Regions from separate parts of the Hoyosella subflava DQS3-9A1 genome, predicted to be linked through region 1. Evidence: predicted binding sites of a transcription regulator. Region 1 holds the regulator's gene; each other region holds the start of a gene.
The links. Region 1 encodes LexA, which represses DNA repair genes until DNA is damaged. Its sites were predicted from a motif close to CGAACANNTGTTCG; they were not measured.

Region 1 (10,665 bases):
GGCTCGAAAAAGTCGTGCTCGCTGGGGTATGGACGCAAGGCACATCGGCCCAAGCTGAGGCAAGTCTTCGGGAACTGGCAGCACTCGCGGAAACTGCGGGTTCCGCCGTTCTCGACGGCGTCATCCAGCGACGTGACAAGCCGGACGCCGCGACCTACCTGGGCTCGGGTAAAGCCGCTGAACTTAGGGAGATCGTGCTCTCGACCGGCGCCGATACCGTGATCTGCGATGGCGAGCTCACCCCTGCGCAGCTCACCGCGCTGGAGAAGATCGTCAAGGTCAAGGTGATCGACCGTACGGCCTTGATTCTGGATATCTTCGCTCAGCACGCGACTTCGCGTGAAGGCAAAGCTCAGGTGACGCTCGCGCAGATGGAATACATGCTGCCGAGGCTGCGCGGCTGGGGCGAGGCCCTTTCGCGGCAGGCCGGCGGGCGCGCCGGCAGTAATGGCGGCGTAGGTTTGCGCGGGCCTGGTGAAACGAAGATCGAAACCGACCGTCGCCGGATCCGCGAACGCATGGCGAAGCTCAAGCGGGAGATCAGGGCGATGAAAAGTGCGCGTGACACCAAGCGCGCGCGCCGTCAGCGCAACCAAGTTCCGTCGGTAGCGATCGTCGGCTACACGAACGCCGGCAAATCGAGCCTGCTCAACGCATTGACCGGCGCGGGAGTGCTCGTTCAGAACGCGCTGTTCGCGACACTCGATCCGACTACCAGGCGGGCATCACTGGACGACGGTCGAGAGTACGTGCTGACTGACACCGTAGGTTTTGTACGGCACCTGCCCACCCAGCTCGTCGAAGCGTTCAGGTCGACACTCGAGGAAGTCACGGACGCTGACGTACTGGTGCACGTCGTCGACGGATCTGACGAGTTCCCGCTAGGACAGATCAAGGCCGTACGCGAAGTGATCAATGAGGTTGTTGAAGAGCAGGGCACGACGCCGCCTCCTGAGCTCCTCGTGATTAACAAGACAGATGCCGCGGACCCGATGGCGCTTGCGCAGCTCCGCCGGGCGCTGCCAGGCGCGGTATTCGTCTCGGCGCATTCTGGTGCGGGGCTTACCGCGTTGCGGGAACAACTCGCTGACAGACTCGGTCGCAAGGATGTTGAGGTGCTCGTCGAAGTGCCATACGCACGTGGAGAGCTCGTCGCACGAATCCACACAGAGGGAACGGTCACCGGCGAAACGCACGAGGCTGAAGGCACCCGGATTCGGGCGCACGTACCGTACTCACTCGCGGCGAGCCTGCAGGAGTTCGCACTCTAGCGGATGCGCCACATTCCCGTTCGGTCCAGCTACCGGCGCTCATCCATTGTGGGCGCCGGTATTGCTGCTGTGCTGGCGGCAGGGTTGCTCGCTGCACCGGTGGGGGCGCAGGAAACCGACGGACCGCCGAGCGTGGAATCGCTCTGCGTGCCCGTTGATCGCGAACTTGAGGAGCTCTCGGGACTCATCGTGGCTGACGAGGTTGTGTACGCCATCCCGGACGGCGGCAGCAGCGTGGCCGTGGCCGAGCTCGCGAACGTCCTCGCTGGCGACTGTACGGTGACGAGATGGTTGCGCAGCGAGCTCAATCCGTTTGATCCGGAAGACCTCACCGCCCGAGGCGACCGCCTGTGGATAGCGGATGTCGGGGACAACCGGGCGGCGCGCGAAACAATTGCACTGCTCAGCGTGGACCGCGATGGTGCCAACGCGGTGCTCCATCGGCTGCGTTACCCGGAAGGCGCTCGTGACGCCGAGACCATCCTGCTTGACCGTGTTGGGATGCCGATCATCGTGACGAAAGGCGTCGGTGTCGGAGAGGTGTACGTTCCAGAAGGCGGCACATCTGTTGACGACCTCCCCTCGCCTGGGCCCGTGGACCTCGTGAAGGCGGGGGAACTGACATTTTCGATGACAGAAACCCCGGGCGGCCCCATTGGACCATTCGGCTCAGTCCTTGCCACTGGCGGCGCGGTGAACGCCGAAGGAACGATCGCAGCGGTCCGAACGTACACCGACGTCTACTTCTACGCGGACGAAGACGGCGACCTGCTCGATGCACTCACTCGGGACCCTGTCGTCCTGCCGATCCCGAATGAGCCTCAGGGGGAAGCGATCGCCTTTACTGCTGACGGTGATCTGCTCACCGCATCGGAGTTGGGCTTTCCCATCACCGGCGATCCCGCACGTCCGCCGGATGCGAATGAACCGCTTCCGCCGATCCAGATCCTTCGCGGCGTCGAGGACTATGTGTGGTCTCAGGTTGCTCAGCGCGCCGCTACGCCGGAACCCGCTGATGACGTGGCTGTGCCGACGCAATCAGACCCAGCGGGTGCAGGCACCGTTGCAGAGCCACCGCCAGACGACGACGCGCTGGACAGTTTCGGTGTGCGCGTCGCGGCAGTGGGTGTGGGGCTGTTTATCTCCGTGCTGATTGCTGGTGCGACAGTTCTCTGGTGGAGGCGAAAGTAGCTCGTGCTCAGAGCTTTCGGATCACGGACACGACCTTGCCGAGCACCGTGGCGTCATCGCCTGCTATCGGCTCGAAGATTGGGTTCTGCGGCAGCAGCCATACGTGATCTTTCGTTCGTTTGAAAGTCTTGACCGTTGCTTCGCCCTCGATCATCGCCGCGACAATATCGCCGTTCACCGCGTCTTCCTGCTGACGCACAACTACCCAGTCACCATCGCAGATCGCCGCTTCGATCATGGACTCCCCGACAACTTTCAGCAGAAAATGGGAACCCTGGCCCACCAGTTCGGAGGGGAGGGGAAACACATCGTCAATCTGCTGCTCTGCCAGAATCGGCCCGCCAGCAGCGATTCGTCCCACCACAGGTACGTAGACCGGGGTTACCGTGTGGCCGCCAAAGCTGCCGACTTCGTGCGAGGCGCGGCCGCCACTTCCGAAGGCCTTAGTGCTGTTGCTCGAGGAACTGTCGTCCTCTGAGCCGCGCACATCTACGGCACGAGGACGATGCGGGTCCCGCCGCAGGTAGCCTTTGCGCTCGAGCGCCCGGAGTTGATGCGTCACCGACGAGGTTGAAGTCAGCCCGACCGCTTCCCCAATCTCGCGCACACTAGGGGGATAACCACGCTCCATCACGGATGCACGTATCACGCTGAGCACCTCGCGCTGCCGCGCAGTCAACGGCGGAAGTGCGTTCTCGGCCTCAGGCTCTGGTGTCCGTGTGCTCCGGCGAGCGCTCATGTTGATGACTCCTCCTGGCCGTCAATCCAAGGCTGACAGTGCCACGTGTGACTGATGTTGACCATAGTCAACGCCCGACGATTTTCCAAACACCTGTTCGACTGTTTCGGTAGTTCGAGCAAAACTTGTCAGAGTCGCGTGATATCAATCGAACGTGCGATCGAGCCAAACGCATGTTCGAATAACCGGGCATGGTCGAGAGCGCAACTGCGGTCCGCGTGGGTGGGCCCGAATCGAGTGGAGGTTGTTATGAGCGTCCGGTTTGCTCCCGCTGACAACACGGGAAACCTCAGCGCCCGCTACAGTTCTCCGGCCCCATGCATGCGGTCGGGCTTGTCCAGCGTCAGCCGCGCGCGCAGTGGGGTGAGAGCTTCGCACTTCCACCTTGATCGCGACCAGACTGTGGACTGGGGCAGCCGTCGTGAGGGAGCTGTGCCCCGCCGCCGCAGAACGCAGCGGGAGACGTGGCGGCGTCCGAGCCGTCCCGGACCGCGGTACCGCGAGGTGCACGGCCGTCCTGGTTGTGCGCCAGCGCGACGCGGGCGTTCGCGTCCGCAATCACGCGAGGACACTCTCGTGCTAAGGCTCATGTTCGCGGCCGTAGTTGCCGCCATGTGCGCGGTACCGTTGTGGGGCCTGGTCTTCGCTCCTACCACCGGGGGTGTTCCAGACTCCGTACCTGGGACTGTCGGCGTCGTGACAGTGAATCAAGGTGAGTCCCTAAGTGACGTCGCTCGACGCGTAGCGCCCGCAATGCCGATGGAGGTATCGGTGGCGAGCATCCGCGATCTCAACGGCCTGAGAAACTCCATGGTGTCGCCTGGACAATCTCTCCTTGCCCCCATCGTCCCGTGCAGTGGGGAATGTGCGGCGGAGCCCGCACAATGAGTGCACTGCCCGAGCACGACGGTGATGATGCGCTGCTGTACCTGCCCGATTTGACCGCACTTGCGGCGGCGCGCCCGAGCGCATACTTTCGGAAAGGAAAGCACTCGGAATGGGCAGCGCGGCCCGAATTCATCTACCTGTCCTACAGTGCCCAAGAAGTGGGTGGTTGGCGGCTCGACCCTCTGGCGGGGAGGATAGAGGAAGCGTTTCGGCCACCGACCCCGAGCGGTGCCCAGTTCGTAAACCGCGAAGCTGGGTGTGAGCGAGGAGAAGATATGCGTTGTCCATTCTGCAAATCTGCGAGTTCGCGCGTAGTCGACTCGCGGGAAGCAGACGAGGGACAAGCAATTCGCCGTCGGCGATCCTGCACTGAATGTGGCCGACGGTTCACAACGGTCGAGACGGCCGTGCTCGCAGTACTGAAGCGCAGCGGTGTCACCGAACCATTCAGTCGGGAAAAGGTTGTTCGTGGGGTGCGCTCCGCTTGCCAGGGCCGCCAGGTGGACGATGATGCTCTGAACAAGCTCGCACAGCAAGTCGAAGACACCGTCCGTGCGTCAGGAGCAGCCGAGGTACCCAGTCATGAAATCGGGCTGGCAATCCTCGGGCCGCTGCGCGACCTCGACGAAGTGGCCTATCTGCGCTTCGCCTCCGTTTACCGGTCATTCAGCTCCGCTGACGACTTCGAGAAGGAGATCGAAGACCTTCGAGAGCACCGTGAGAGACATAAAACGACGCAGGTTTGACCCTGTGGCAAGGGTGGCACGAGTCCACCCCTTGGGTGGCTGCATCTGGGAACGTCGATTGCGGATTATGGGTGCATCACTTCCGTTATAAGGAGCAGCCATGACCCGTATACCAGCCGCCCTGACCGTACTTGTTGCAGGGGCAGCCTTAATGCTAGGAGCGGCCGGCGCGGCAGCCGCACTCAATCCGCAACCACTGCCGCCTTCGGGCATGGCGATCTACACGCAGCAGTCAAGTAACTCATTCGGTAGCGCCGTCAGTTTGAACCCGCAGCCGCTGCCGCCCCGTACCTGGTACAGCCTCGGCTATTGATCGGGGTCACCGGACGGTAAGAGCATCGATTGCGTTTGCGACCCGCTGTTCAGAGATGGCGTACGCCGTTCCGACTGCTTGCGCGAACAAGCTAACCCGAAGTTCTTCGATCATCCAGTGAACCTCGTCCACACGTGGGCTAGTGCGCTCGGCTTGTGGAAGTCGTTCCAGAGTGTCGCTCAGTCGGGCGTAGATCCGGTCGAGCGCCGCCATCCCGCGAGAATCCCGTGACACGCTGCCCGGCAGCGCCTCAACCCGCCGCCGCGCCGCCGTGAGGTACCGCACGAGGCTGGGAAGCCGATCCGCGCCGCTCTCGGTGACGAAACCAGGGTAAACAAGATCGGCCAGCTGATCGGAAACGTCCTGTGCGGCTTCATCTGTTCGCCCCGAGAGGACCACACTCAGGGCGTGTGCCTCCTCCAGGACCGGTACCACACGCAAGAGGACGTGGCGAGTATGTTCTGTGAGATTTGAGCGCACCTTCGCCGATAGCGAGGCGAAGGTGGCGCCATCCCAGGCGACACCGCCGAATTGGGTGACAAGCACATCAATCGCACAGTCACGACAGTCCTCCGCGATGCGTGCGATTCCCCCCGCTGGGGCGTAGTTCAGTATGAGGCGCTGCGCCGCGGGAAACCCGCTGAACACGGATTTTGGCAGGGGCCCGGCTTCATGTGCGATGAGCGCACGTGTTGCGGACACCATCGAATGGTCCTGCGCGGCAGCGGTGCTCAGTACGCGCACGGCTATGCCCTGGGGCTCCAGAACTAGCGCCGGGTAGCCACGGACAATGTTGCCGCGCGAGCGATGGTCGACCACGCGGGGAATGTGGCCGCCAGGAAAATCCGGCCACGCCCAGCGTGGCGGACGTTCTGCCGAAGAACCGGCCCGCGCTACCGCCTTCGTGACAGCTGTGGCGAGACCATCTTTCAGCTCATCGAGGTCCTTCGCTGCACGTATGGTGTCGCCGTTGTCATCAATCACGGCAAAAGTCATCCGCAAGTGATCAGGGAGTTCAGTAAGCGTGAAATCATGCGGCTCAATACGCAACCCGCCGAGTCGGGACAATTCACGCGCGAAAGCAACGGGCATCGGTTCCGTGCGCGGCTTCACGGCCGACAACGCTGCAGCAGCGAAGTCTGGCGCGGGAACGACCTGACGGCGCACGGCCTTAGGGAGTGTTTTGATCAGTGCGACCGCAAGTTCGTTTCGCAGACCGGGTACGAGCCATTCAAACCCTACCGGTCGCACACGTTCCAGCTGTGAAAGGGGAATCTGTACTGTTACCCCGTCGCGCGGGTGGCCGGGCTCGAAGTGGTACGAAAGCGGGAATAGTAGGTCGGCCTGCTTCCATGCATCGGGAAAGTCTCGGGCATGCACCGCTGCAGCATCTGTGTTCACCAGCGTTTCTGTGGTGAAGGTCAATAGTTCAGGGTTCGAGTGTTTCTTCTTCTTCCACCAGCTGTCGAAATGCCGGGCTGAGACAACGGTGTCGGGGAGTCGGGCATCGTAAAAGTCGAACAGGGTGTCGTCGTCAACGAGAATGTCACGACGCCTTGCCCGATTTTCGAGATCCTCGACGTCGGCAAGCAGTTCGCGATTCCGCGTGAAAAACTCGTGCCGAAAGTCCCACTCGCCCTGGACAAGTGCGTGACGAATGAACAGTTCGCGAGAGGTTTCCGTATCGATTGATCCGTAATTCACGCGGCGTTTTGCCGCGAGCGGGACGCCAAAAAGGGTGACGCGCTCGTAGGCGAGCACCGCTCCTTGTCTACTGGACCAGTGCGGCTCGGAGTACACGCGCTTGACGAGGTCCCCGGCGAGGCGTTCGGCCCAGGCAGGTTCGATTTTCGCCACCGTGCGCGCCCAGAGCCGGGATGTTTCAACAAGTTCCGCGGCCATCACGAACTGGGGTGGCTTCTTCGCGAGCGCGGAGCCCGGGAACACCATGAACTTTGCCCCGCGTGCGCCAAGGAACTCACGCGTATCTGCTTCGCGCATACCAATGTGCGACAGCAGCCCCGAAAGCAGGGCCTGATGGACAGTGTCTGGTGCCGCGGGGCTCTCATTCTGCAACCAGCCGAGCCCGGAACAGATCTGTTTCAGCTGGCCGCGGAGGTCCTGCCATTCGCGGATACGCTGCCAGTGCAGAAACTCGCCTCGGCAAAGTTTCCGGAACTGGCTGGACGACAGTTCGGTCCTTGTCTCACGCAGGTAATTCCACAAGTCGAGGTAGGCAAGGAAGTCGGAGCCTGACTCAGCGAACCGCCGATGTAGTTCATCAGCTTTCTGTTGCTGTTCACTCGGGCGTTCTCGCACATCCTGAATCGAAAGTCCTGCCACTACAGTGAGCACTTCACGCAGACAGCCACTGGCGTGCGCCTCGACCAGCATGCGCCCGAGCCGGGGATCGATGGGTAGCGCGGCAAGCTGGCGCCCTACCTCGGTGAGCGTGTGGCCACGTTTTCCGCCCCCGGGCTTGGCGAGGGCGCCGAGTTCTTCGAGAAGTCGGACACCGTCTCGCACGCTGCGCGGATCGGGTGCATCGATGAAAGGGAAGTCCGCGACGTCGCCGAGGTCAAGTGACGCCATTTGCAGGACTACTGCAGCAAGGTTTGTGCGCAGAATTTCAGGATCGGTGAAGAGTGGCCGGTCGTCGAAGTCCTGCTCAGAATAGAGGCGCACGCAAATCCCGTCGGATACGCGCCCGCAACGCCCTGCTCTCTGGCGTGCCGATGCCTGCGATATCGGTTCGATTGGCAGTCGCTGCACCTTGGTCCGGAGCGAATACCGTGAGATACGCGCGTAACCGGGATCGATGACGTACTTGATGCCGGGAACTGTCAGCGACGTTTCGGCGACGTTGGTGGAAAGCACAACACGCCGCGCGGAGTGTTTGGTGAATACGCGATGCTGGTCAGCGGCGGAAAGTCGCGCATACAAGGGAAGAACGTCGACCCGCGGAAGCTTCCGGTCGTGCAGAGCGTCGGCCGTGTCCCGAATTTCGCGCTCTCCCGAAAGGAAGACCAAAATGTCACCGGGGCCTTCTCTCAACAGCTCGGAAACGGCATCGCAGATAGCGTCGACCGGGTCCTTCTCCACGGTCGTCCTGCTGCCGCCTGTTGCATCGTCGCGGGCATCCGGTTGTCGCTCCTCAGTCAAGGGCTCATAGCGAATCTCGACGGGGTAGGTGCGTCCGGAGACCTCGACGATAGGCGCGGGTACACCGTCGGTCGCGAACTGCTCGGCGAACCGCTCAGGGTCAATTGTCGCCGAAGTGATGATCACTTTCAGGTCGGGTCTGCGGGGCAGCAGTTGCTTCAGGTATCCGAGAATGAAGTCGATGTTGAGGCTGCGCTCGTGGGCCTCATCGATGATGAGTGTGTCGTAGTTGCGCAGCATCCGGTCGCGCTGGATCTCGTTGAGAAGAATGCCGTCCGTCATGAGCTTCACGAGCGTGGTTTCGGAGACGCGGTCGGTGAAGCGAACGGTGTAGCCGACTGCGGTGCCTAGATCGCAGTCAAGCTCTTCTGCAATGCGTTCTGCCACTGTGCGGGCGGCGAGTCTGCGCGGCTGAGTATGGCCGATGGTCCCGCGGATTCCGCGCCCGAGTTCGAGGCAAATCTTGGGGAGCTGTGTCGTTTTACCGGATCCGGTCTCGCCCGCGACGATCACTACCTGGTTGTCGCGGATAGCGGCGGCGATGTCATCGCGGCGTTCTGATACTGGTAGTTCAGGTGGGTAGGAGATGGTGGGTACAGCTTCATGCCGGGCACTGACACGGAGCTGGGCTTTCTGAGCGGCCGCCGCAATCTTCGAGCGATCAGCGGCGTTCTTGGCATGCCGAAGCCGCTGGTGAAGTCGATGCGCATCTCGAAGGGTGAGCGAATCGAGGAGTGTGCGCAGCTCGTGACGTGAGGGCAGATCCTTGTGGGCGTCTGCCTGGCTCGATGTGGGATTCATTCTTCGACAAGGATAACGGCTCGGTGTCACGGCGATCGAAATGTGCTGAAGGATCTGAGGTATGCCCAAGCGTCGGCCGTGAACGGAAGAATCAAGTTCAGAAGATTGACTCCACTGACGGAAGGGCATACGTCAAACGTCTCGCGCGTTTTCGCTCCCTTGAAGTCGGCAACCAAAGCGCCCAACTGATGGGCCTGTCATGTGGGACGGGAGAGCGCACTCGCCACTTGCGCGATGTCACCCGCACCAACCCGGCAGCAACCCCCGATAATCTGCGCACCGGCGGCAGCCCATTGGCGCGCCAGCTTGACGCTGAATTCGGATTTTCCGGTCCAGCGCCCGGCCTCCGCGTCCCAGCCTTCTCCGCTATTCGGATAGACGATCACAGGCTTACCAGAATGCTGCGCGGTATCGATTGTGGGGATTACGTCGGCGGGAGCGCAGCAATTGACCCCGACCGCCACGATCGAGTCGATCTCAGACGCCACCTCGAAAGCATCGGACACGGGCTGCCCGGCACGAGTCCTTGCACCGGCGATGGTGTAACTCAGCCAGGCCGGAACCCTGAATTCAGAAATCAACGAGGCCAGTGCCTCGGCCTCGTCAAGGTCGGGGATAGTCTCAACCGCGAGCACGTCAGCACCCGTGTCGGCCAGGATCTCGAATCGCGGTCGGTGCCACGCACGGAGTTCCCGAACGCTCAGCCCGTATCGCCCCTTGTATTCGGACCCGTCGGCAGCTGCAGCACCGTAGGGGCCGATCGACGCCGCGACAAATCCCCGGCCGAACTCGTCCCGTACGTCAGCTGCGATCCGGACGCTGCGGCGCAGCAGACGTTCCGTCCCGCGCCGGCCGATGCCGCAGTTCGCGAAACCGCGGAACGAGGCTTGGTAGCTCGCAGTTATCGCGATGTCGGCGCCGGCCGCGAAGAAGGCGCGATGCACGGCTGCGATTTCGTCGGGGGTGTCTAACAGCAAACGCGCGGACCACAACCCTCCAGCGAGGTTGTGGCCGCGCGCTTCCAGTGCTGTGGCGAGACCACCGTCGCAGACGAGCGCCCGCGCAAGGAGTGCGTCCGTGAAGGTAGCCACGCATCAATTGTGCCGGTGTCTTACTTCGGCGCCATCCGGATCGCGCCATCGAGCCTGATGGTTTCGCCGTTCAGCATCGGGTTGTCGATGATGTGGGTGACGAGTGCCGCGTACTCGCCGGGTTTCCCGAGCCGCGAAGGATGGGGGACTTGCTGACCAAGCGACTTTTGCGCTTCCTCGGGTAGGCCGAGGAGCATGGGGGTTTCGAAGATCCCAGGTGCAACCGTGACAACACGGATGAGGTGGCTCGCGAGCTCACGCGCAACGGGAAGCGTCAGAGCAGCGACGCCGCCTTTGGAGGCAGCGTAGGCGGCCTGGCCGATCTGGCCGTCGAAAGCGGCAACAGAGGCGGTGTCGATGATGACGCCACGTTCACCGTTGATCGGCTCGGTCTTGGACATCTTCTCAGCCGCCAGGCGGATGACGTTGAAAGTGCCGACGAGGTTGATGCGCACGACCCGCT
Region 2 (10,665 bases), 990 kb from region 1:
CGTGGTGGCCACAGAGAACTGCGTGGAAGTTTGTGCCGCCGAAACCGAACGCGCTCACACCTGCGATCCGCTCAGCGGGCATCTTCTCCCACGGTAGCGGTTCCGCTGTGAAAACAAACGGATTGCGGTCTTCCTGCCAGGCCGGATTGGGTTCGCGTACATGCAGTGTCGGTGGCTTGACACCGGTATAGATCGACAGCGCGACTTTGATGAGCCCCGCGACTCCGGCGGCGCACTTCGTGTGGCCAATCTGCGATTTGACCGAGCCGAGGGTGACCTGGCCGGCTTCAGCCCCAGCATCAGAGAAGAGTGCGGTCAGTGTCGTGAGTTCGGTCCGGTCCCCCACGACTGTGCCGGTACCGTGTGCTTCCACGAGGCCCACTTCGGCGGGCGAAATGCTAGCGCTGCGATACGCGCGTTCTAGTGCGGCGCGCTGCCCTTCCGGCCTCGGCGCTGTCAGCCCCAAGGACCGTCCGTCGCTGGCACTGCCGACTCCCTTGATGACGGCGTAGATCCGGTCGCCGTCACGCTCTGCGTCGGCAAGTCGTTTCAGGACAACACAACCGGCCCCTTCCCCGAGCGCTATGCCATCCGCGGAACTATCGAACGTCGCGGACCTCCCGGTAGCTGACAGTGCGTGAACCGACGCGAACATCAGATAGTCGTTGATGCTGTTATGCAGGTCGATGCCGCCACACAACACTGTCTCAGCGGACCCGGAGACTAGCTCTTTGCAGGAGGCGTCGAGTGCAGCCAGCGACGAGGCGCATGCCGCATCAACCGTGTAGTTGGCTCCGCCCAGGTCAAGCCGGTTCGCGATGCGTCCACTGATGACGTTCGCCAGCACTCCCGGGAAGGAATCTTCGGTGAGCTTCGGTAGTTGCGCGTCGAGTTCAGCGGGCAGTTCACCGAGGTACGACGGCAGCACGTTGCGCAGAACTCCGGCGCTGGAAAGGTCGCTGCCGGACTCGGCACCGAAGATCACGGCGGTGCGCTGCCGGTCGAATGGGCGGTCGTCATACCCGGCGTCACGCAGGGCTCGGTCCGCAACTTCCAGAGCGAGCAACTGTGTGGGTTCGATGCTCGGGAGTGAGGCGGGCGGGATGCCGAAACGTAACGGATCGAACGGGATTGGTGGGAGGAACCCGCCCCACCTGGACGGTGTTTTTCCGTCCCCGCCTTCGGGGCTGAAGTACAGTTCGGGGTCCCACCTGCCGGAGGGGACTTCGGTGACCGCGTCGACGCCTGCAAGGATGTTGGACCAGAATGCCGACAGCGTCGGTGCCTGCGGGAAAAACGCCGCCATTCCCACGATCGCGATGTCGAGCGGCGCGGTTTGCGGTTCCGGGGTGGAGCGCACACCGAGTTCCCCCGCCAGGACGGAGCTTCGGGCTTGGTACCACCGAGCCGCGCTGGTCGTCATTGACGTGTGCACGTCCTCAATGGAAACAATGCGGTCCCGCAGCAGCGCGACGTCACCGGCCATGAACATGCCGTCGCGCAATTGACGGTCTGGGCTCACTGAGACGAGCGCGTCGCCGTCGCGGTCGACTCCCTTGCTGGCCACGCGAAGGCGGCCGATATTGAGCTGTTCGAGTTTTTCCCACAACTCCCGGTCAGGAACACCATTCGCCTTCAGTTCCTCGCGCACGCGCGCGAACTGCTGCGCGAACTGGCTCTCTACGCAGCGTGTCGCGTGACCTGGCGCGGTTTCCAGCAACATAGTGCGCGTCGCGGAGATTACGTGCTGCTGGAAGCCTGAAACGACCGCACCGCAGTGGACAGCCTCCTCGGTGAAGAGGTACGCCGTACCAGCGAGCAGTCCAGCCTTCATTCCAGCGGCCGTGAGCGGATGCGCTAGTGCGGCCACCATGGCTGCTGAGCGTTCGTCGTGAATACCGCCGGCGAAGAAAACCTGTACTTCGGGCATTGCCGCTGGGTTGTCGGCGAGGAACAACCGCAGTTCCTCGAGTTGCGCCTGCCACAGCGGGAAACTGTGCCGCGGACCGACATGTCCGCCACACTCAGCCCCTTCGAAAATGAACTTGCGCGCTCCTGCTCCTAAGTACTGCCGCAGCAGCCCCGGGGAGGGAACGTGCAAGAACGTGCTGATCCCCTCGCTTTCAAGACGCAATGCCTGTGCTGGCCGCCCCCCGGCAATGATGGCGTGCGTGGGCTTCGTGGCGAGTACTGCCTCGATCTGATCCTCGCGCAGTTTTGCGTCGGCGAAACCGAGAATCCCGACACCCCAAGGACAGTCTCCGACTAACGCCTTGGTGGCACCGAGAATTTCCCGCGAGCGCGCCCCAGAGTTCACGGCGAGCGCGATGAAGGGAACCGCACCGCCAGCGGCGACTGCCTCCGCGAACTGCGGCTGGTCACTCACCCGTGTCATCGGCCCTTGTGCGAGGGGCAGCGCTGTGCCAAGATCCCGGGCGAGCGGGGAGGCCGGGGCGAGCATGCTCGCGGCGTCACTAGCACAGACGACGGCGGCGGTTATCGCCTCGCGGACAGCCCGAACGGAAGCCGCCACGGTGCCGAACCGGGATTCGAACGTTCGCGCGAGGTAGCCGTCCTCGCCAACCGGCAGCACGACGCTGCCGCCGCGACTCATGCGGCGAACCGTTCGTTGCCCGTTCTCGACAACTGACTCAGAGCCGTCAATTCCAGCGAGGACCGCTCGGACGTCGGCGGGAATATTCGACTCGCCGAGTAGCGCGAGTTGTATGTCTAGGACGACGCCACGCGCTCCCCCTACGACCGCTGCGGCGGCGGTGTCAGGGCCAATTCCCCCCGCCAGCCACACGGGCAGGGTGCAGGAGTCGTCGGCCGTCAATTGCTGCAGGAGGACGAAGCTGCTGACCTCACCAACGAGCCCGCCAGTTTCACAACCACGGGCGATCACGCCGTGGACGCCTGCCTCACGGGCCCTTCTCGCCTCAGTCGGGGACGTCACTTCCGCGAGAAGCCGCCGACCGCGAAACTCGTCCGCGCGAGCTAGGGCGTCGCGGGTCAGAACAACACACGCGACTTCGTCAGGCAGCTCGCGCGCACCGAGCACACAGTCAGCCGAGATGCGGACCCCGAAACCGCCAGGGACCATGCGCGCTGCGATCGCGAGTTCACGACGCGCGGCGGAGCGACCCTCACCGAGATCGAGGACTCCGTGCGCACCACTGTGCGATGCGGCCGCGACCGCCGTGGCGTTCGGGTACCCGAGCGGGCCTATCGCGATCACAAGGTCGCGAACAGCGTCGGCAGTATGCATACATGGCCTTCAGGGTCGTCGGATCTGCACGCCGGAATGGTGTTCGCAACACACCCTGTGAACAGCAGATGTTTCCCGTAGTGACTCGAACGACAAACAGCTTAGCCAAGAGTACGTTACAAAATGGGTATGTTCTACGGGCAAATTCTGAACATTAGGTTGCCGTCAACGTGTTTCGTCCCAGCCCACCCAAAGCCGACAAATTACCGTTCGAGCAACACGGTGCCGCCAATCGTGACAGACATGGCTTAGAATCGAACATGTGTTCCCATCGCATCAGGTGTCGCTCTTCGATATCGGCACAGGCGGCCCCCGCATCGGCGGTCTCGCGGGGATGCAGCGGACCGAATTGACCGAGGGCGCCTGGGTCGATACGTGCCCGAACTGGATTTCCGGTTCCGAAGCCCTATTCGCCGACCTGATCGAGCACGTTCCGTGGCATGCCGAACGCAGGAAGATGTACGACAGGGTTGTCGATGTCCCACGGCTCGTCTACTTCTATGACGAAGGTGCGCCACTGCCCAATTCCGTACTTATACAAGCTCGGGAGGCACTGGATCGCCACTATGAAACCGAACTCGGTGAACCGTTCGTTACCGCTGGCATGTGCTACTACCGTGACGGCTCGGACAGCGTGGCGTGGCACGGCGACCGGATCGGCCGCAGCAGCACTGAAGACACCATGGTCGCAATCTTGTCGCTCGGCGAGGCCAGGCATTTGTTGTTGCGTCCACGCAGCGGAGGACGCTCACTACGGTTCACGGTCGGCCACGGCGATCTCCTCGTCATGGGTGGCTCCTGCCAGCGCACGTGGGAGCACTGCATTCCCAAGACCACACGCGCGGTCGGGCCCCGCATCAGTGTGCAGTTCCGGCCGCACAACGTGCGGTGATAGATGACATCGACACCGCACGATGCGCGTTCAGGAAACTTCGTGCTCGGTATCTGATCTGACTGCCGCGACAAGCAAGCGGCCAATGAGCACTGCCGCCAAGGCGACGACAATTACCACCCCGACAATTCCGCCCGGCATCGGCCGGAACGGCAGCGAAGCGAGCGTCGCGATAGCGAACGCAAGTGTTAAGCGCGCTAACAGCTGACCGCTCACCCACCGGACCGGTGGGCTGGCGTCCCCGATGAACGTTGCGGCGATCAGGAGCAGCAACGACGACGAGAGCCACATTGATGCGACGACCGTAAAGGAAAGATCGAAGAACTCGATCATCATTTCCGTGTCCCCGAACGTGGCAGCCACCAGCGCGAGAACCACCAGCCGGTTCGCAGTGCGCCGCCCCTTCGCCTGCGCAAACCAGACAATCGGGGCGAACGCCAGGCCTGCGAACTGGACTACAACAGCCAGGAAGCCCATGAGATCGAGCAGCGAATCCACTTCCCCGTCGGCGTCACCGAGGAACTCGTCAACGTTCCACATTACCCCAAGCGCGAGCGCACACCCGGTGATCGCAAACAGGTCCACACCTGCCGGCACGAGTTGAGATGCGACGGGCTTCAACGCCAATCCGGCCACACCCAGAACGGTGAAGATGGTGGCGAAGTTGAAGGACACCGCCGACACCCAGTCCGGCGAGTCAACCCACCGCTGAGCGTCAAAAGCGATGACCATGTTGCCGAGGCCATTGAGCAACTGGCCCAGCGCAAGCAGCTGCCACGGTGCACGAACCCCGGGCGCCAGCGCTTGGGAAGCGAAGGCACACGCCATGGCCGCGGCGAGACCCGATGCGACCAGCAACCAGCCAATCGCACCGTCGACAGAGAAGCCGAGGGCGAGCGCAAGCGCGCTCGCCGCGATGGCGGTCGCCTGCCGCGTCATCTACAACCCCACTTAGTTCGGTATTTCTAGCCAGCCGCAGCCTCTTCTGCGGGCGGTCCGTCCGTCAGATTATCGGGCAGGCCGCGCGTTGAAACTACCGCATGCGGACCTCTTGACTTTCACCCCCAACCGGATAACATACAACCAAATGGTTGTACATCATGATCCACGCGCTACTGCGCTCTCCGATGACGAGGTGGACCGGATCTTCCGGGCCCTCGCCGACACGACCCGCCGGGACATCCTGCGCCGCACTCTCACGAGCGACACATCGGTCTCCCAACTGGCCGCCCTGTATGACATGTCCTTCGCGGCAGTGCAAAAGCACGTCGCCGTGCTGGAAGGAGCCGGGCTCGTGACGAAACATCCACACGGTCGTGAACGTCAGGTTCGGGGCAATCCCGAAATGATCCGGCGAGCACAAGCATTACTCGACCGCTACGAGCAGATATGGCGGGGCCGCATCGACCGGCTCGATTCGCTCCTCGCCGAGGACGGCCACTAAATCATCAGAAGGGAACACTCCAATGCCTGTCACCACCGTCACCCGCGACATTGACAACCTCACCATGACCGTGGTCGCTGACTTTGCGGCCCCAGTCCAGCGCTTATGGGACGCATACCTCGATCCGCGCAAACTCGAACGATTCTGGGGTCCACCCACCTACCCCGCCCAATTCACCCGGCACGACGCGGCGCCCGGCGGCCGATCCGTGTACTCGATGACCGGGCCCGATGGCGACACCCACCATGGGTTCTGGGAGTGGCTCTCGGTCACCTCGCGTGAAAGTTTCGAGGTCCGCGACGGTTTCGCATTCGCAGATGGCACGCCCAACCCCGACATGCCGGCCATGCGCATGGTCTATACGTTCGAATCAACCGAGACGGGCTCGCGCGTTACTACAGTCACCCATTTCCAGTCCATCGACGAACTCGAGAAGCTCCTCGAAATGGGCATGGAAGAAGGGCTGAAGGAAGCGATGGGCCAGATGGACGCCGTCCTCGCCGACCTCGCCTCCTTCGCCCGTGAACTGCCCACCTCGACCCAGATCCTCAGCGACACCCAGGTCAGGATCAGCCGCGTGATCCGTGGAAGCGCCGAGGACGTCTGGCGCGCTCACAACGATGCCGACCTGCTGCGGCGCTGGCTTCTCGGACCCGACGGATGGACCATGCCGGTGTGCGAGGTCGCCACCAACGCGGGCGACACCTACCGGTACGAATGGGAGCAGGCCGGCGGTGAAGGCAGATTCGGCTTCGAAGGTGAACTCCTCGAATCCACCGCGCCCTATCGCGCCGTGACGACCGAACGCATGATCGGGATGGAAGGTGAAGGCACCATCAACGAGATGACCCTCACCCCCGTCGACGGCGGCACTCTGCTCACGCTCGTCGTCACCTACCCCAGCGCCGAGGTGCGTGACATGATCCTCGCGACGGGCATGACCGACGGCATGGAAACCAGCTACCAGCGCCTCGAGCAGGAAGTGCTGGCAGCGAGCGTCGCCTAGGAGGGCTCCAAGAGTCCGTCCAGCACAGCACTCGCCCGCATGAGGTGCCGCGACCGGGATGTCAGGGTGGCTTCTCGTGCGGCGAGTGCCCCGCTCACCTGATCCCACCCCCGATGGTGACGTAACTGTGGCATCAAGGTTTTCAGAACAGGGATGCGAAACCCGCCCTCGCGCAGTTGATGAACAATTCGCGCATCCCGCACATCCGCGGGCCTGTACGTCCGCGCTCGCTGGCGTGTGCGTGTAGGCGTGACGAGGCCCTCGGACTCCCAATGACGCAGGGTCGACGCCCGCACTCCGATTGCTTCCGCCAGTTCGGAGATACTCATCGCGTCGGCGGGTCGCGGGTCCTCAAGCGGCTCTTCACTGATTGCCGAAGCTGCCTGCTGCGCAAGGCGTAACCCCTCACGCTCGGCAGCGAGGCGAGCATGAACAACATCGATGAGCGCCAGGACCGCCGACGTTGTCGAGGCGTGAGCTGCGCGCATAATCCGCTTCGCTTCGACGGGGCCGGCTGCCAAGGCCAGCGCGCGGTACGCAAGTGCCGCCTGCACGTGGACCCCGGAAAATTTCCGGTAACCGGAAACCGTACGCACCGCAGGCGGGAGCACCCCGTGGTGTTCCAGCACTCTGATCTGCTGCACTGAGTATCCCGCTAACCGGGCAACGTCCACCGGCCGCAAACCCAACTGTAGGCTTTTGCGTTGGGTATCAGTGCTAACGGTGGTAAAAGGCTTCATATGGACTTCAATGTAACGCTGAAGCCTATGAGGATTCACGACATTGTCGACTACGTTGGCGCCATGGACGGTGTCCTAGTCATCACGCCGCAAGAGGGTGACCCACACCCAGAGATCGCTTGGGGGGACGTGTTTTTCTTTTACGCACCCGACGGCGTCGTCCCGAAGGCACAGCCATTCGCGACCATCGTGACCAAGGACTACCCCGACGACGCCACGTCTCACCTGAACCGCCCCGGCGCCTTCCGTGTGAATATCGCCGCTGGAGCAGCCGAGTTCCGCAAGTGGACGGGGCATCATGCAGGAGAAGCGGGTGCCTCTGCCGCGGATCCAAGCGCTGCTGACACTCTCACGCCGCATCCGGTTTATGGCAGACAGAACTGGCTTTCGGTCGTCAACCCGGGCCCGGCGACCGCCGAGATTGTGAAGGAGCTTATCGAAACTGCTCACCGCCTAGCACGGGAACGCTTCGACCGGCGGGCCAGGTAACAACGCTCGTCCAGCACGACCGAAAATCCATCGGCGCAGGTCAATTAATCGGTCTGATTCTGGTCGTTTCTGGTGACCTGCGCAGATGGATTCGGGGCGTGGCTCGCTCAGCCTTTTGCCTCCACCTCGGCGAGTTCCTTCCGCCACACCCGAAACGCTTCTTCATTGCGGCCGCGGCGCCAGTAACCCGAGATCGACGCCCACTCGGCCGTCACCCCGCGTTCTTTGCGGACATACCGCCGGAGGTTGTGCATCACCGCCTGCGCCTCGCCGTGGATAAACACATGTGCGTTTCCCGGTAGCCACGGCAGAGCACGAACCGCTTCGATGAGCGGCGCATTGTCACCCGCTGCGCCATCGGCAACCTGATTCGAGGCGGCGCCGCGGTGCACCCATTGGACAGCCAGATCGGCTGCTGTGGGCAACTCGATCTCGTCATCACTGTCCGCCACCTCGATGATCGCGAAGGCTTTTGCGCCCGCTGGCAGAGCTTCGACCGCTGCACCGATCGCCGGGATCGCCGATTCATCACCCGCGAGAAGATGCCAATCGGCGTCAGAACGCGGCTTGTACGCTCCGCCTGGCCCATACATGCGCACACGTGTGCCAGGTTCGGCACTCGCTGCCCATGGACCTGCGATGCCTTCGTCACCGTGCACCACGAAGTCGATGGCGATCTCGCGATTCACCGGGTCGACGGACCGAACGGTGTATGTGCGCAGGGTGGGGTCGTGTTCGGCCCCGAAATGCAGTTTGACGTAGGAATCGGTGAACTCGCTGGGCTGGAACTCGCCGAAATCCGGATCACCGAGATGTACCCGCACAAGGTGTGGCGTCAGTTGTTCAGTTCTAGTGACGTGAAGTGTCGTTACGCGTCTAGCCATGTGGATAGGCTAACCTAATACTTCGCAATCGCGGTAGGCCCATCACCGGCGGTCTACCTCACATCCGTGGCGGTCCACTCCGGTATTGCGGCGGCGTCCCGGACATCTGGATCGGGTTTGCCACCTGTGGTGTCTGCGTTCCTGGCACAGTCACAGTAGGCGCGAGCCCGAGGGACTCAGCGAATCGGATCGCCTCAGCGACGTTGTTGATCGGTCCCGCGGGCACGCCCGCCGCGGTGAGCGTCTTGAACCAGTAGTCCGCGCCTTGCGGCGCTAGTCCGTCGCTGAGCAGCGCGAACAGCTCATCGCGATGTTTCACCCGCTGCTGGTTGGAACTGAACTCGGGGTCCTCAGCCACCTCAGGCATCCCCAGCGCCCGGCAGAGCGCGGCGAACTGCTTGTCGTTCCCGACAGCGATCGCTAGCGGGCGATCAGCGGTGGGGAACACTTCGTAGGGAACGATCGACGGGTGCCGGTTCCCCATAATGGACGGCACTACATCGGCGCCGAGATAACCGGATGCCTGGTTCACCAATGACGACAACAGCGACGACAGGAGATTGATGTCGATGCGCTGCCCCTCGCCGGTGCGCTGACGGTGGAACAGCGCCGCCTGAATTCCCGCGAGCGCGTGCAGCCCGGTCAGGACATCAACGACCGCGACCCCCACTTTGGTGGGCGATCCAGGCTCGGGGCCCGTAATGCTCATCAGCCCGCCTACGGCCTGAACGAGCAAGTCATATCCGGCCAGTGCCGCACCTTCGTCCCGCCCGAAACCAGTGATCGCACAGTAGATCACGTCAGGTTTCACCTGACATAACTCCTCGTAGCCGAGCCCCAGCCGTTCCATCGTCCCGGCTCTGAAGTTCTCGACGACAACGTCGGCCCCCGCCACGATCTCCCGCGCTCGCGAGCGGCCCTCGTCAGTCGAAAGATCGAGCACGACGGACTTCTTGTTGCGGTTCACCGAATTGAAGTAGGTCGCGGTACCCTCCTGATCGAATGGTGGCCCCCAGGCACGGGTGTCGTCACCGCTCCCTGGCCGTTCGATCTTGATGACCTCGGCACCGAGATCACCGAGCAGCATTGTCGCGTACGGTCCCGCGAGGACTCGGCTGAAATCTGCGACAATCACGCCGTCAAGCGCGCCTGTACTCATGTTCTCGCCTCTCCTCCGCGCAGGTACACGGTGGTCGTGTGCGTGAAAAACTCGCGCGCCGCCTGTCCTTGCTCCTTTGGACCATAACCGCTCTTCTTCGCGCCGCCGAACGGCACATGGGGGTCTGCTCCCGCCGTTTCGGAGTTGACATGCAGCATTCCGACATCAAGCGCGGCCATGGCCTCCAGTGTCCGCGTGAGATCCTGGGTGAAGATCGCGGCAGAAAGTCCGAACTCGCTGTCGTTGGCGAGTGCGAAAGCTTCCTCGACCGTGCTGGCCTTCCGTGCGGCGAGTACCGGGCCGAACAACTCGTCCCGCCAAATGTCAGGCTCCCCCGATGACAACGCAAGTATGGTCGGCGCAACGTAGTATCCCGCCGCGAGAGCACCCGATGTGTACGTCTCACCGCTGATGCGTTCGGCTCCCTGAGCAATTGCCTGCTCAATTCCGGCATTGATGGAATCACGCGCGGCGCCGTCCACGACCGGGCCCATCTCAACGCCATCCTCCACTGGATTTCCCACCCTGAGCGCCGATGCGCGTTTCGCCAGTTCAGCAATGAAATCGTCCGCGATGTCGGACGTAACAATCAACCGTGACGTGGCCGTGCATTTCTGCCCAGTCGACCGGAATGCGCCGAGCAGCACCTGCTCCGCCGCGAGGTCAAGGTCGGCATCGCCCAATACGATTGCCGCGTTCTTTCCGCCCATCTCAGCCTGGATGGGGACACCCCTGGCAGCGGCGGCTACGGCAAGCTTGCGGCCCACCCCCGTCGAGCCAGTA
Region 3 (10,665 bases), 430 kb from region 1:
TTTCCCCTCAATGCGCGTCTCCACAGTGCCGATCAGTCCTGCGCGGAGTCCGGCAGCCACAAGACCACCTTCGATGAGGTATGCAGTTGTCGTCTTCCCTGACGTCCCCGTGATGCCGATCAGCTGAAGTTTGTCCGATGGGTTGCCGTAGATGCGAGCGGCGGTATCGCCCAGAATCCGGCGGGGCTCATCATGCACAAGCACCGGTACCTGGATGTCACTGCTGACGTGCGCTAGGCCAGCCTCATCCGTGAGAATGGCAGCGGCGCCGCGTGCGAGCGCCCCCGGAATGAACGAAGCTCCGTGTGCTCGAGCACCAGGAAGTGCGGCGAAGAGGTCTCCATCGACCACATGCTGGGCTCGCAGCTCCACACCTGACACAGTCTTCGCCTCGACGGGCGGTCCCGCAGCAGCGCGCGCACCTGACACGACAAGCAGCTCGGAAAGAGGAGTTGGGGGCAAGGTCGACGGTCGCGGAGACGACGGCTCCTCCCCTGGTCCGCCCGCTGCCTGTCCGATTGGCACCAGTCCACTCCTCTCCCACTTCGCTGCAGCACCCCACATTTATGCAGCCCCGAACACAGCGTCGTAGCTGGCCATAAGCTACGGCGAACGTTACCGGCCCGCCGCGCGCTTCACAGGCTCACGGCACAATACACGCGAATCTCGCTTTACGGTCGGCACGTTGCCCCTTATGGCGCACTGGTGTCGAGGACGAGCCGGGGACCGGCGTCCTCCGACAGCGGAATGTTCTCCCGCTGCAGCAGCCACGAGGCGATATTGTGGAATAGAGGCGCCCCTGACGTGCCGCCGCCGCCGTCGACCCCGCGGACCGGCGCATCAAGCATCACGCCGATCACGTAGCGCGGGTCATCGGACGGGGCGATCCCAGCGAAAGTGATCCAATAAGTCGAGTTGGAGTAGCACCCGCAATTCGGATCGACCTGCTGCGCGGTGCCGGTCTTTCCGGAAACCTGGTATCCCTCGATAGCTGCCTGGGGCCCCGTGCCCTGCTGATACCCCATCGGGTCGCGCTGGACGACACTGCGGAACATGTCCCGAACGATCTCGGCAGTCTCCGCGCTAACTACCTCCACCGGTTCAGGTCGCTCAGATTCGGTGCGGTTCCCGGACGCATCGACCGATGCCCGAATGATGCGAGGCGGGACTCGAACACCATCGTTCGCGACTGCTTGATACATACCTGTCATCTGAAGCAGCGACATCGACAGACCCTGCCCGATAGGCAGGTTTGCGAATGTGCCGCCACCCCACTGATCCAGCGGCGGTACCATACCCGAGCTTTCGCCAGGGAGTTCAATTCCGGTTGGCAGCCCAATCCCGAAGCGCCACAGCATTTCTGCATACCGTTCTTCACCGACTCGCTCCGCGAGCAGCAGTGTGCCTACGTTGGAGGACTTACCAAAGATTCCAGTAGTGGTGTAAGGCACCACCCCGTGTTCCCAGGCGTCACGCACTGTCACCCCGGCCATATTGATGCGGCCGTCGACGTCAAGCACCTCATCGGGCGTGGTAAGACCGTCTTCGATGGCGGCGGCAGCCGTCACTAGCTTGGCCACCGAACCCGGCTCGAATGGTGTCGATACTGACAAGTTTCCGAGCTCGGAAACCTTGTTCTCCGGTGCGCCGAGGCCAAGCGCCGGGTTGAATGTGCCGTCATTCGCCATGGCCAGGATTTCGCCGGTGTGTGCGTCCATCACGACAGCTGACACGTTGCGCGCTCCGGAGCGATCCTTGGCGAGTTGTGCCTGCTGCTGGACGAAGAATTGAATATCCGCATCGATCGTCAACTCGACAGTGGATCCGTCGACGGCTGGATACACATCGCGGGTGCTACCGGGAATGACCGCGCCGTCCTCGCTGCGGTCGTAGGTGCGCGATCCGTTCTGGCCCGCCAGTTCAGCGTCCATTGCCTTTTCCAGGCCCATCAGGCCGTGTCCGTCCCACCCCGTGGACCCCACGATGTTCGCTGCAAGTGCACCGCCTGGATATTGGCGGATGTCTTGGCGCTCGGAGCCGACTTCAGGGAAGTCCTCCTGGATCTCCGTGGCAACAGCGGGGTCGACTCCGCGAGCGAGGTACGTAAACGTCTCGTCGCTCATAATCTGGCGCCGAAGTGTCCGTTCCGTCACCTGATCGTCGAGCGCACGCGCGACACCCCTCGCGATTTCTCGAAGCCGCGCGTCCGGATCAGGTGCGGTCGGATCATTCTCCGCCACGGTCTCGAGTTGCTCCCGGACCCTGCGCGGCTGGAAGGTCAACGCTCGTGCCTCTGTGGTGAAGGCGATGACGTTGCCATTTCGATCGACGATCGGCCCCCGTGTGGCGGGGTCGACTAAGGATACGGTCCGCTGCATGGCGGCCTCGGCGGAAAGGCGCGGCGCGGAGAAGCCCTGAACATTGATGAGCTGAACAACGATGAGCCCGATTGCTAGGAACATGACGAATCCAGCGACACGGAAGCGGTACACGCGTGCCCCCGGCTTCGCTGGCTGCCGTCGCGACCGGGATGGGCTCACGGCAGGTCCGTCGGCTCGTCGGAATCTGGCTCCCCACCCACTGGCACCAGCGTCTCCGAAGGCTCACCATTCTCACCGAGTTGCGGAGTCATCTCTGGCCCGGGCAGTTCGTCCACCGGAATCGGTATCGCCACCTCGATTTCACGTTCCGGAGATCCGGAAAGCGGGCCTGTCAGGTCACGGCGCTGGGGGTCGATGTTGAACGGCGGAAGCGGTGCACCCTGCGCAACCCGTGGCTCGCCTATCAGGTTCACCGAGCCGTCGCGAGCAACCCTGAGATACGCAGGGTCAGGCGCTGGGATCATTCCCTCTTCGGAAGCGAGGCGGGCGAGTTCCGGGGCGGAACGGCCGCGCTCGACGTCGCGGCGCAGCGCTTCGCGCTCCTCTGCGAGCTTTTTGTATTCCATCTTCGCCTCAGTGATCTGATACGCCTGCTGCGCCGCTTGTGTCGACAGCAACAAGGTGAGCGCGAGTCCGCCTACTAGCATCGCAATGATCAGCGCCACAAACGGGATACGACTCGCCTTTTCCCGCATATCAAAACGGGCCGCTCCGCCGTCAGGACTGCCGAGCCTGGTTGAGCGGCGCGCATACGCGCGGCGCGCAGCCGGAGACATCCCATGTGCTCCCGGGCGCCCGTTCTTTCGTTTCTGGTCATTGCCGCGCCGGGTAGGGGTCAGCGTCGTCGTCATTGCGATCTCCTTGCGATCCGCTCGGCAGCGCGAAGCCGTACCGGCGCTGAACGTGGATTTGTTGCCGCTTCCGTTTCCGAGGCACGTTCGGCCCCACGCGTCAGCAACCGAAACTCAGGGCCAGTTCCGGGCAGGTCAACTGGTAGACCCTCAGGCGAGCGAGACTTCACGCGCTGCGCAAGTTCTCTTTTGACAATGCGATCTTCGAGCGACTGGTACGACATGAAGGCGACACGACCGCCCACTGCGAGCGCTGCACAGGCTGGTTCGATGACCTTTTCGAGTGCATCGAGCTCGCCATTGACTTCAATACGCAGCGCCTGGAAAGTGCGCTTCGCAGGATGCCCGCCGGTCCGTCGCGCGGCCGCGGGTATGGCGCCGTACAGCAACTCCACCAGTGGTGCACTCGTCGTGAAGGGCTGCTGTTCGCGGTACCGCACGATAGCCGACGCTATTCGCCCAGCGAAGCGTTCTTCCCCGTAAACGCTCAGCACTCGAGCCAGTTGACCTCTCGAATAAGTGTTCAATACATCCGCGGCGGTTAAATCGGTGGTGGTATCCATGCGCATGTCGAGGGGTGCGTCGATCGAATACGCAAACCCGCGGCCCTTCTCATCGAGCTGCATGGATGACACACCAAGGTCGAACAGAATTGCGTCGACAGCTTCGGACTGCGCCAAACCAGCTTGGTCGAGGGCAGTCACGATCCCGTCGAAACGGGTATGAACGAACGTCACGCGATCTCCGAAGGCCGCCAGTCTCTCCCTGGATAGGGAGAGCGCGCGCTGGTCGCGATCCAGACCCACAACTCGCAAACCCGGGAAATCCCGCAGGAACCGTTCTGCATGTCCGCCGAGGCCCAGGGTGGCATCGACCAGGACAGCGCCAGTACCGTCCGCAGCTCGCTGGGTGATCGCTGGTGTAAACAGCTCGACCGCGCGGTCTGCCATCACCGGGACATGTTTCGGCTGCCCCTCAGATGGACGCCCGGGCATCTCATCGGTCATGACAGCTCCTACGGTGATCGTCACGGGGCGGCAACCTTGCCGAACATCGGGGGATGCCACGTGGGCTCTGTCCGGACGGAGTACCTGGCGTTGGGGAAGTACGCCAGGGGCTCTACCGGGCAGAGGCCGCGTAACACCCGGCCCAAGGCGGCCTTGGCGAGCGCTGAAAGCGAACCTGATTTCGACACGTCAGAGGATCTCCTTGAGCACCTCGTCACGAGCCTGCGAGTAGTCCTCCTCGTTCTCCGAGAGATATTCCTCCCACGATCCGGAATCCCAAATCTCCAGAAAGTCCACGGAGCCGACGACGACACAGTCCTTCGCGAGCCCCGCCCATTTGCGGTGAGCTGAGGAGATCGTGATGCGGCCTTGAGCATCAACATGCTGCTCATCCGCACCCGAAGCGAGGCTGCGAATAAACGCGCGTGCCTGCGGATCGCTGCGCGAGATAGATGCCGCTTTCCTAGCAAGCTCCATGAACTCGGCGCGCGGGTAGACGGCAAGGCTATGATCCTGCCCCTTAACAACCATCACACCTCCCACGAGCGATTCCCTGAACTTCGCCGGCAATGTGAGCCGACCCTTGTCGTCCAACTTGGGCGTGTAGGTGCCGAGAAACATTCCGACACCTCCTACTCCGCCCCGAGAGACCAGTAGCGGAACTTGGGTACGTTCCACCGCGCACCACGTTACCCCACTTTCCCCCACCAGCAATCGATAACAGGGGTGTTTCATTGTGGTGTGGGCGTATTTAGCCTGATACACGAGGTGGGAGAAGGTGGGGGCGTTCAGACCGTTACGGGACCTTGGCCCAAATCGAGTCCAGCCCGCGACCTCCCCGTTACCGCAGAGCTCCCCAGCCCACACCCTCTTTACCGGCCAAGACCCGCCTGCAGCGGTGTGTGGTCAGTATTCGGGGTGTGCGGTGACTACAGCACCGCGAACAATGGGGCTTCGGGTGGGGAGATGTGGGGGACGTCCGCGAGATGCTGTGGAGCGATACCGCGCAAGCAAAGAGGGTGTGGCTCCCGGCCGGGAGCCACACCCTCTTTACATATGAGAAGCCGCTATTGCTCGAAACGCTTCCGGAATCTCTCTTCCATCCGCTTCGAGAAACTTTCGGATGAACCCCGGGGCTTGCGCGCTCCTGGCTGCGGCTTCTTGCCGCCTTGCTTGCCAGAAGCACCGGAGTCCGTTGAGGCCTCTTGGCCTTCTCCATCTGCTGTGCGCTGGTGGTTACCCGCAAGCGCCCAGACTCCTGCGCCGAACATCACCAGGAAGCCGACGAGACTCAGAATGGGAAAATCACCCAACTTGAGCGGCAGCGCAACCCCGGCGATCAGCAGGACAAGCCCCAGCAAGAAGATCGCAGCGACCTGGAGTCGCCGACGCGGAGATGCACCGCGAGTGCTTGCTGTGCGCACTTGCGAAGCGAACTTCGGATCCTCGGCATAGAGCGCGCTCTCGATCTGTTCGAGCATGCGCTGCTCGTGCTCGGAGAGTGGCACGGTCCCTCCCCCGCACTTGGTGGTGGCCGCCACACCATACGGCGCAGCGGGTTCCTGACTCTTGCAAGAACCTACCACTATGATAAGTGCACTTCTCATCCCGTACCACACAGATCGCTGTGCGGTTTGCCGCATCTTTCGTTCAGTTGAGTCCTGGACGTCGATTTGGGGACGGAACGCCGGGAACTTCCTCACGCCGCACCTGGCTCACGCAGTCCAAACACCGTCTCGTGAACCACGTCAAGGAACTCACCAGCCAATTGGCAGAGACCGTCTGCCTCCGCAAGAGTGGCTGAGGCGATCCCTGCCTCGAAAGCTGTTCGCCGACGCGAATAGGTGGCGAACTCCCCGCTCCAGCGCGCCCATTCTTCAGAGACGCCTTCCAGCAGAACCCAGGCGTTTCTCGTCCTACGGCCTCGCCGCTGAGGTTTGTCATACAGTGCCAGCACTGTTGCCGCACCCCGAAGTGCCGCCAGATAAGCGGCGCGGAATTTGTCGTCAGCCCTACATTCGCTGACTGACTCCGCGTGGAGCTGATCCGCCCGTCGCAGCAGGTCACGCGCTCGCGCTGCCGCTACACCGGCTCCAGGGCGCGAAACACAGGGCGCCGGGCTCATCTGTGAGCGCATCCATCCTCCTAACAGCGCGGGCCCGCAGACTGATGCGGGGCCGTACCTAACTTTCGGCGGGCTGGCCTGCGTCGCTTCCCTCGAACAGACCAGCCGCCGTATCGAACAGCTGTTCGACGTATTCAATATAGCTATACCCCCTGACAATTTCTGACGAAGCCGAGGAGCGGATACCGAGAAATGTGGCACTTGATGTGAGCACCGTGATCGAGCTCTCGCCCGCCACGCTGCGCGAACGAATGCATGAGGCGCTCCAGATTTATGTGGCGGCGATGGGATACCCGCCGTCAGTCGCCCGTCGCAGGGCCCCGATGTGGGCGGAACATGCCCTGCGACCAGGGTGGAAGGCGGTGGCGGCAGTCCTGGAACCAGACGACCCGCTCCGCGGGGTCAGCAAGCTCGCGCCGCACCGTGCTCCGCTTGTCGGCATCGCATATGGCTACTCGGGTGCCCCCAGCCAGTGGTGGTACCGGCAGGTCTGGGCCGCCCTCGAGTCGGGGCAGGGCGAGTTTAACGCGGAGCGCGCACTGGAGAACTACTTCGAACTGACCGAACTCCACGTCCACCCTGACGCGCAGGGCATGGGCGTGGGTCAGGCACTGATTACTGCACTGCTCGATGCCAGGCCGGAGAACTCGGTGCTGCTATCCACACCAGAAATCGGTGCGGAGGACAATCGCGCGTGGCGGCTCTACCGTCGGCTCGGCTTCGCCGACGTGTTACGGCATTTTCAGTTTGACGGCGACCCTCGGCCCTTTGCTGTCCTCGGACGGGAGCTTCCGCTCTGAGCAGCTACGCTCAGAAACCGTGAGTGAGGCTGTCGTCGTCGGGTCAGGACACAATGCGCTCGTTGCAGCATGCTACCTCGCACGCGCGGGGTGGGAGGTACGGGTGATCGAACGGGACACCGTTATCGGTGGCGCCGTCTCGACGGTCGAACGGTTCCCCGGACATCGTGTTGACCGCGGATCGTCCGCACATTTGATGATCCGTCACAGCGGAATCATTGAGGAACTCGACCTCGCCTCGCACGGGTTGCGATACATCGACTGCGACCCCTGGGGCTTTGCTCCAGCTGAGCCCGGTTCGGGTGGCAGAGGCATTGTCTTCTGGCGCGATCTCGACCGCACATGTGAGTCGATCGCACGCGCATGCTCACCCCGTGACGCACGCGCCTACCGAGAGTTCGTCAAAGTCTGGGCCCCGCGGAGCAGCCACGTCATGCGCGCGTTCAGTGCCCCGCCCTCGGGGCCGCACCTCCTGCGGTCATTCTGGGGCCTCGACAGCGGTGGTGACCCCGCACAACTCTCACGCGAGTTCCTCTCACCTGGTGACGCGGTACTCGACGAGTTCTTCACGAATGAGCGCCTCAAGGCGGCCTTGGCCTGGTTCGGCGCTCAATCAGGCCCTCCAATGTCCGAGCCGGGAACTGCGCCGATGGTGGGTTTCGCCGCACTGATGCACGTCCTCCCGCCTGGGCGCGCGGTCGGCGGCAGTGGGGCGCTGACAGCCGCACTGGCTCGCCGCCTCGAGGCCGACGGAGGATCGATCACGTGCGGTGACGCCGCCGTTTCCCTCGCACAGCACAACGGCGGGTGGACGGTGACGACCGAATCTGGCACGCAACTTCGCACACCTGTCGTGATTGCAGGGTGCCACGTCCTGACCACCCTAGATCTCTTGGCTGAAGGCAAATTTGACGGCGCCAGACTGGCCGACTGGCGGAAGCGAATCCGTGTGGGCCCCGGCATCGGAATGGCTGTTCGCGTGCGAGCGCGAACGCTCCCGATATACCCGACCGTGGACGAGGATGCGGCGGTCATAGGCGCCAGCCTGCAACTACTGGCGACCGATCGAGCGCATCTGAGGGCAGCTCACGGAGCTGCCCTGGCAGGCGAACTCCCTCCTAGACCCGTCTCCCTCGCGATGAGTTTCAGCGCTATCGACCCTTCGCTCGCGCCGCCGGGAGAACATCAGTTGACACTCTGGTCCCAATGGCACCCGTTCAGTCCCCGTGAAAAAGACTGGGACACACTGGCAGACCGCGAAGCAGACCGTATTCAGGCTGAGCTCGAGCGTTTTGCGCCCGGCTTTTCAGGGTCCATCCTCGATCGCCATGTACAAACACCGAAGGGGCTTGCCGACGAGCTAGGACTGATTGGCGGGAACGTGATGCACGTCGAGATGGGACTGGACCAGATGATGATGTGGCGGCCAGTTCCTGCCCTCGCCGGCCAGAAAGTGCCGGGCGCACCTGGCGTTTACCTCACCGGTGCGTCCACCCACCCCGGCGGTGGTGTCTCGGGATTCAGCGGGCGAAGCGCTGCGCGGTTGGCAATCCACGACGCACGGCTGCCAAGACGACTGCGGCGCGGGCTCACATGGCCCCGCTGATGCGTATCGCCGTGGTCCTTGCGACTGCGGCGATCGGGATGCAGATCGTGTTTCCACTCGCACAGGGAGCCCTGCTTGACGCCGTTACCGCGGCCGTGGTCGTCCTCCTTGCTGCCGCAGCGCTGGCCCATGCGCTGGTAACGCGGGGTGCGATTTTTATGGTCACCCTCCTGCTGTCAGCGGCAGGGGTCGGATTCGCGGCTGAAGCTCTGGGAGTCGCTACGGGTTTCCCCTTCGGCTGCTACGAGTACGCGCTCGATCGCTTGGGTCCGCACCTTGCCGGAGTTCCGCTGGTGGTGCCGCTGGCCTGGGCGGCAGGTAGTTACCCCGTGTGGTGCGCGGTTTCTGCGCTTCTTTCGGGTCACCACGGCTTGCGGCGGGCCGCAGTGCGGGTCCCGCTGGTGGCAGTGACGATCACGGCCTGGGACCTTTATCTGGATCCCCAGATGGTCACGATGGGTTACTGGACGTGGTGTGCGAGCGGGCCGGTGTTGCCAGGCGCCGGACAGATACCGCTGACGAACTTTGCCGGGTGGCTGCTTGTCGCGACTGTGATCGCGATAGCACTCGAAGTTGCCGCAGCTCGTTCTGATCCTGGTTCCGAGCCGCCTGACCGGTGGGCGCGACTCGGCGCCGATGCCGTCCCCCTCGCGCTTTTCCTCTGGACATGGCTCGGATCCGCGCTCGCCCATGCAGTTTTCCTCCATGCCCGCTTTCCCGATGCGGGCCTGCAGATCTCCGCATCGTTTGGCCTGCTCGGGATGGCTGTTACGGGCGTACCGCTGCTCTTCTGGCTTTATCGAACGGCACAATCGCGGCCACGGATTCGGGGCCGCTCGGCAGGTCAGCGCGCAACCAGCGAGTCAGACCTGGCACGATAGCGGAGTGCCGTTGCGAAACAAGATGCGATCGCCCAGGTGGAGCCGGTTTGCGCCAGCAAGCCTGCTGCTCGCCGCTGTCCTGCTGCTGACGACTGGATGCCTGTATACGGATGCGAACATCCGATTGAGCGAGGATGATCGTCTATCCGGGCGGATAATCGTGGCGCAAGAGCCCACGGAAGAGAACGATCAAGGTCCGCAACTGCGTGTGCCCGATTCGCTCTATGGACGCGCGCGCGTCCAGCGCTGGTCTGATGAGGGCTACGTTGGCAGTGAGCTGATTTTCAGCGATTTGAGTTTCACTGACTTCCGGCAATTGGGGCAGTTCGCGTCTGACGCACCCGGCAGCTTCGATTTGCGATTTACGCGCTCCGGTAACGTAGTCACCATGACTGGGCGCGCTGACCTGCGCAATGTCCCTGACGGCTCCCCCGTCACGCTCGCTGTGAGCTTCCCATCAAACATCACAACAACCAATGGGGAGATGACTACTAACAGATCTGTCGTCTGGACTCCGGCTCCGGGAGATCTCACTTCCCTGCGCGCTGAAACGTCGTACACAGATCCGAATACGCGCAGCTTCGCGGGCTGGACCGGGCTGATGATCGCGCTAAGTGTTGCTGCAGCAGTCATCGTCGGGGCATTGGCCTGGTTCAGCCGGGACCGGTCCCCCAAGCCGAGCGACCTCGTACACTAATTTGCCGCCAACCAACTGGACGTATCGCGTGGCAGCCGCTGGAGCCGCACTCTCCGTGGCTGGAGCGGCTACCGCGCTCGTCAACATGCGCACGACCCCTCAACTAAGAGACTTCCGTCCGGCACGGAATGGGGGCGCGTTGCAGCGGTCCCGTCCGAAACACCATGCTGGTACGGTCGCCGTCTGCGTTCCGGCGCGAGACGAGGAGCGGACGCTCCCGCTGTTGATCGACGACCTTCGTGCTCAGCGTGGCGTGCCGGGGATGAGAGTGTTCATCGTCGACGACGGCTCTACCGACAAGACCTTCGATGCAGCCA

Region 2: AS9A_RS13145 (alpha-ketoglutarate-dependent dioxygenase AlkB) is a predicted target of LexA. The motif match lies at 3,524-3,537, and genes of this name have one in related genera.
Region 3: AS9A_RS06370 (SAV_6107 family HEPN domain-containing protein) is a predicted target of LexA. The motif match lies at 6,479-6,492, and genes of this name have one in related genera.

Annotation. Positions count from the first base shown of each region.
Region 1 is NC_015564.1:1,791,997-1,802,661, forward strand. It holds gene hflX (GTPase HflX) at 1-1,271, shown strand, start outside; gene AS9A_RS08330 (hypothetical protein) at 1,275-2,462, shown strand; gene lexA (transcriptional repressor LexA) at 2,470-3,201, opposite strand; gene nrdR (transcriptional regulator NrdR) at 4,365-4,835, shown strand; gene AS9A_RS08345 (hypothetical protein) at 4,936-5,148, shown strand; gene hrpA (ATP-dependent RNA helicase HrpA) at 5,155-9,111, opposite strand; gene mmuM (homocysteine S-methyltransferase) at 9,309-10,202, opposite strand; gene AS9A_RS08360 (3-hydroxyacyl-CoA dehydrogenase) at 10,223-10,665, opposite strand, start outside.
Region 2 is NC_015564.1:2,780,536-2,791,200, forward strand. It holds gene AS9A_RS13140 (type I polyketide synthase) at 1-3,268, opposite strand, end outside; gene AS9A_RS13145 (alpha-ketoglutarate-dependent dioxygenase AlkB) at 3,603-4,160, shown strand; gene AS9A_RS13150 (hypothetical protein) at 4,191-5,099, opposite strand; gene AS9A_RS13155 (ArsR/SmtB family transcription factor) at 5,248-5,604, shown strand; gene AS9A_RS13160 (SRPBCC family protein) at 5,627-6,610, shown strand; gene AS9A_RS13165 (MerR family transcriptional regulator) at 6,607-7,350, opposite strand; gene AS9A_RS13170 (DUF6194 family protein) at 7,378-7,839, shown strand; gene AS9A_RS13175 (siderophore-interacting protein) at 7,947-8,723, opposite strand; gene AS9A_RS13180 (CaiB/BaiF CoA transferase family protein) at 8,782-9,882, opposite strand; gene AS9A_RS13185 (aldehyde dehydrogenase family protein) at 9,879-10,665, opposite strand, start outside.
Region 3 is NC_015564.1:1,358,714-1,369,378, reverse strand. It holds gene AS9A_RS06400 (UDP-N-acetylmuramoyl-L-alanyl-D-glutamate--2,6-diaminopimelate ligase) at 1-564, opposite strand, end outside; gene AS9A_RS06395 (peptidoglycan D,D-transpeptidase FtsI family protein) at 693-2,540, opposite strand; gene AS9A_RS22610 (hypothetical protein) at 2,537-3,232, opposite strand; gene rsmH (16S rRNA (cytosine(1402)-N(4))-methyltransferase RsmH) at 3,229-4,239, opposite strand; gene AS9A_RS24060 (hypothetical protein) at 4,260-4,427, opposite strand; gene mraZ (division/cell wall cluster transcriptional repressor MraZ) at 4,429-4,860, opposite strand; gene AS9A_RS06375 (DUF3040 domain-containing protein) at 5,307-5,747, opposite strand; gene AS9A_RS06370 (SAV_6107 family HEPN domain-containing protein) at 5,939-6,376, opposite strand; gene AS9A_RS06365 (GNAT family N-acetyltransferase) at 6,616-7,164, shown strand; gene AS9A_RS06360 (phytoene desaturase family protein) at 7,184-8,770, shown strand; gene AS9A_RS06355 (carotenoid biosynthesis protein) at 8,758-9,651, shown strand; gene AS9A_RS06350 (LppM family (lipo)protein) at 9,656-10,348, shown strand; gene AS9A_RS06345 (glycosyltransferase) at 10,377-10,665, shown strand, end outside.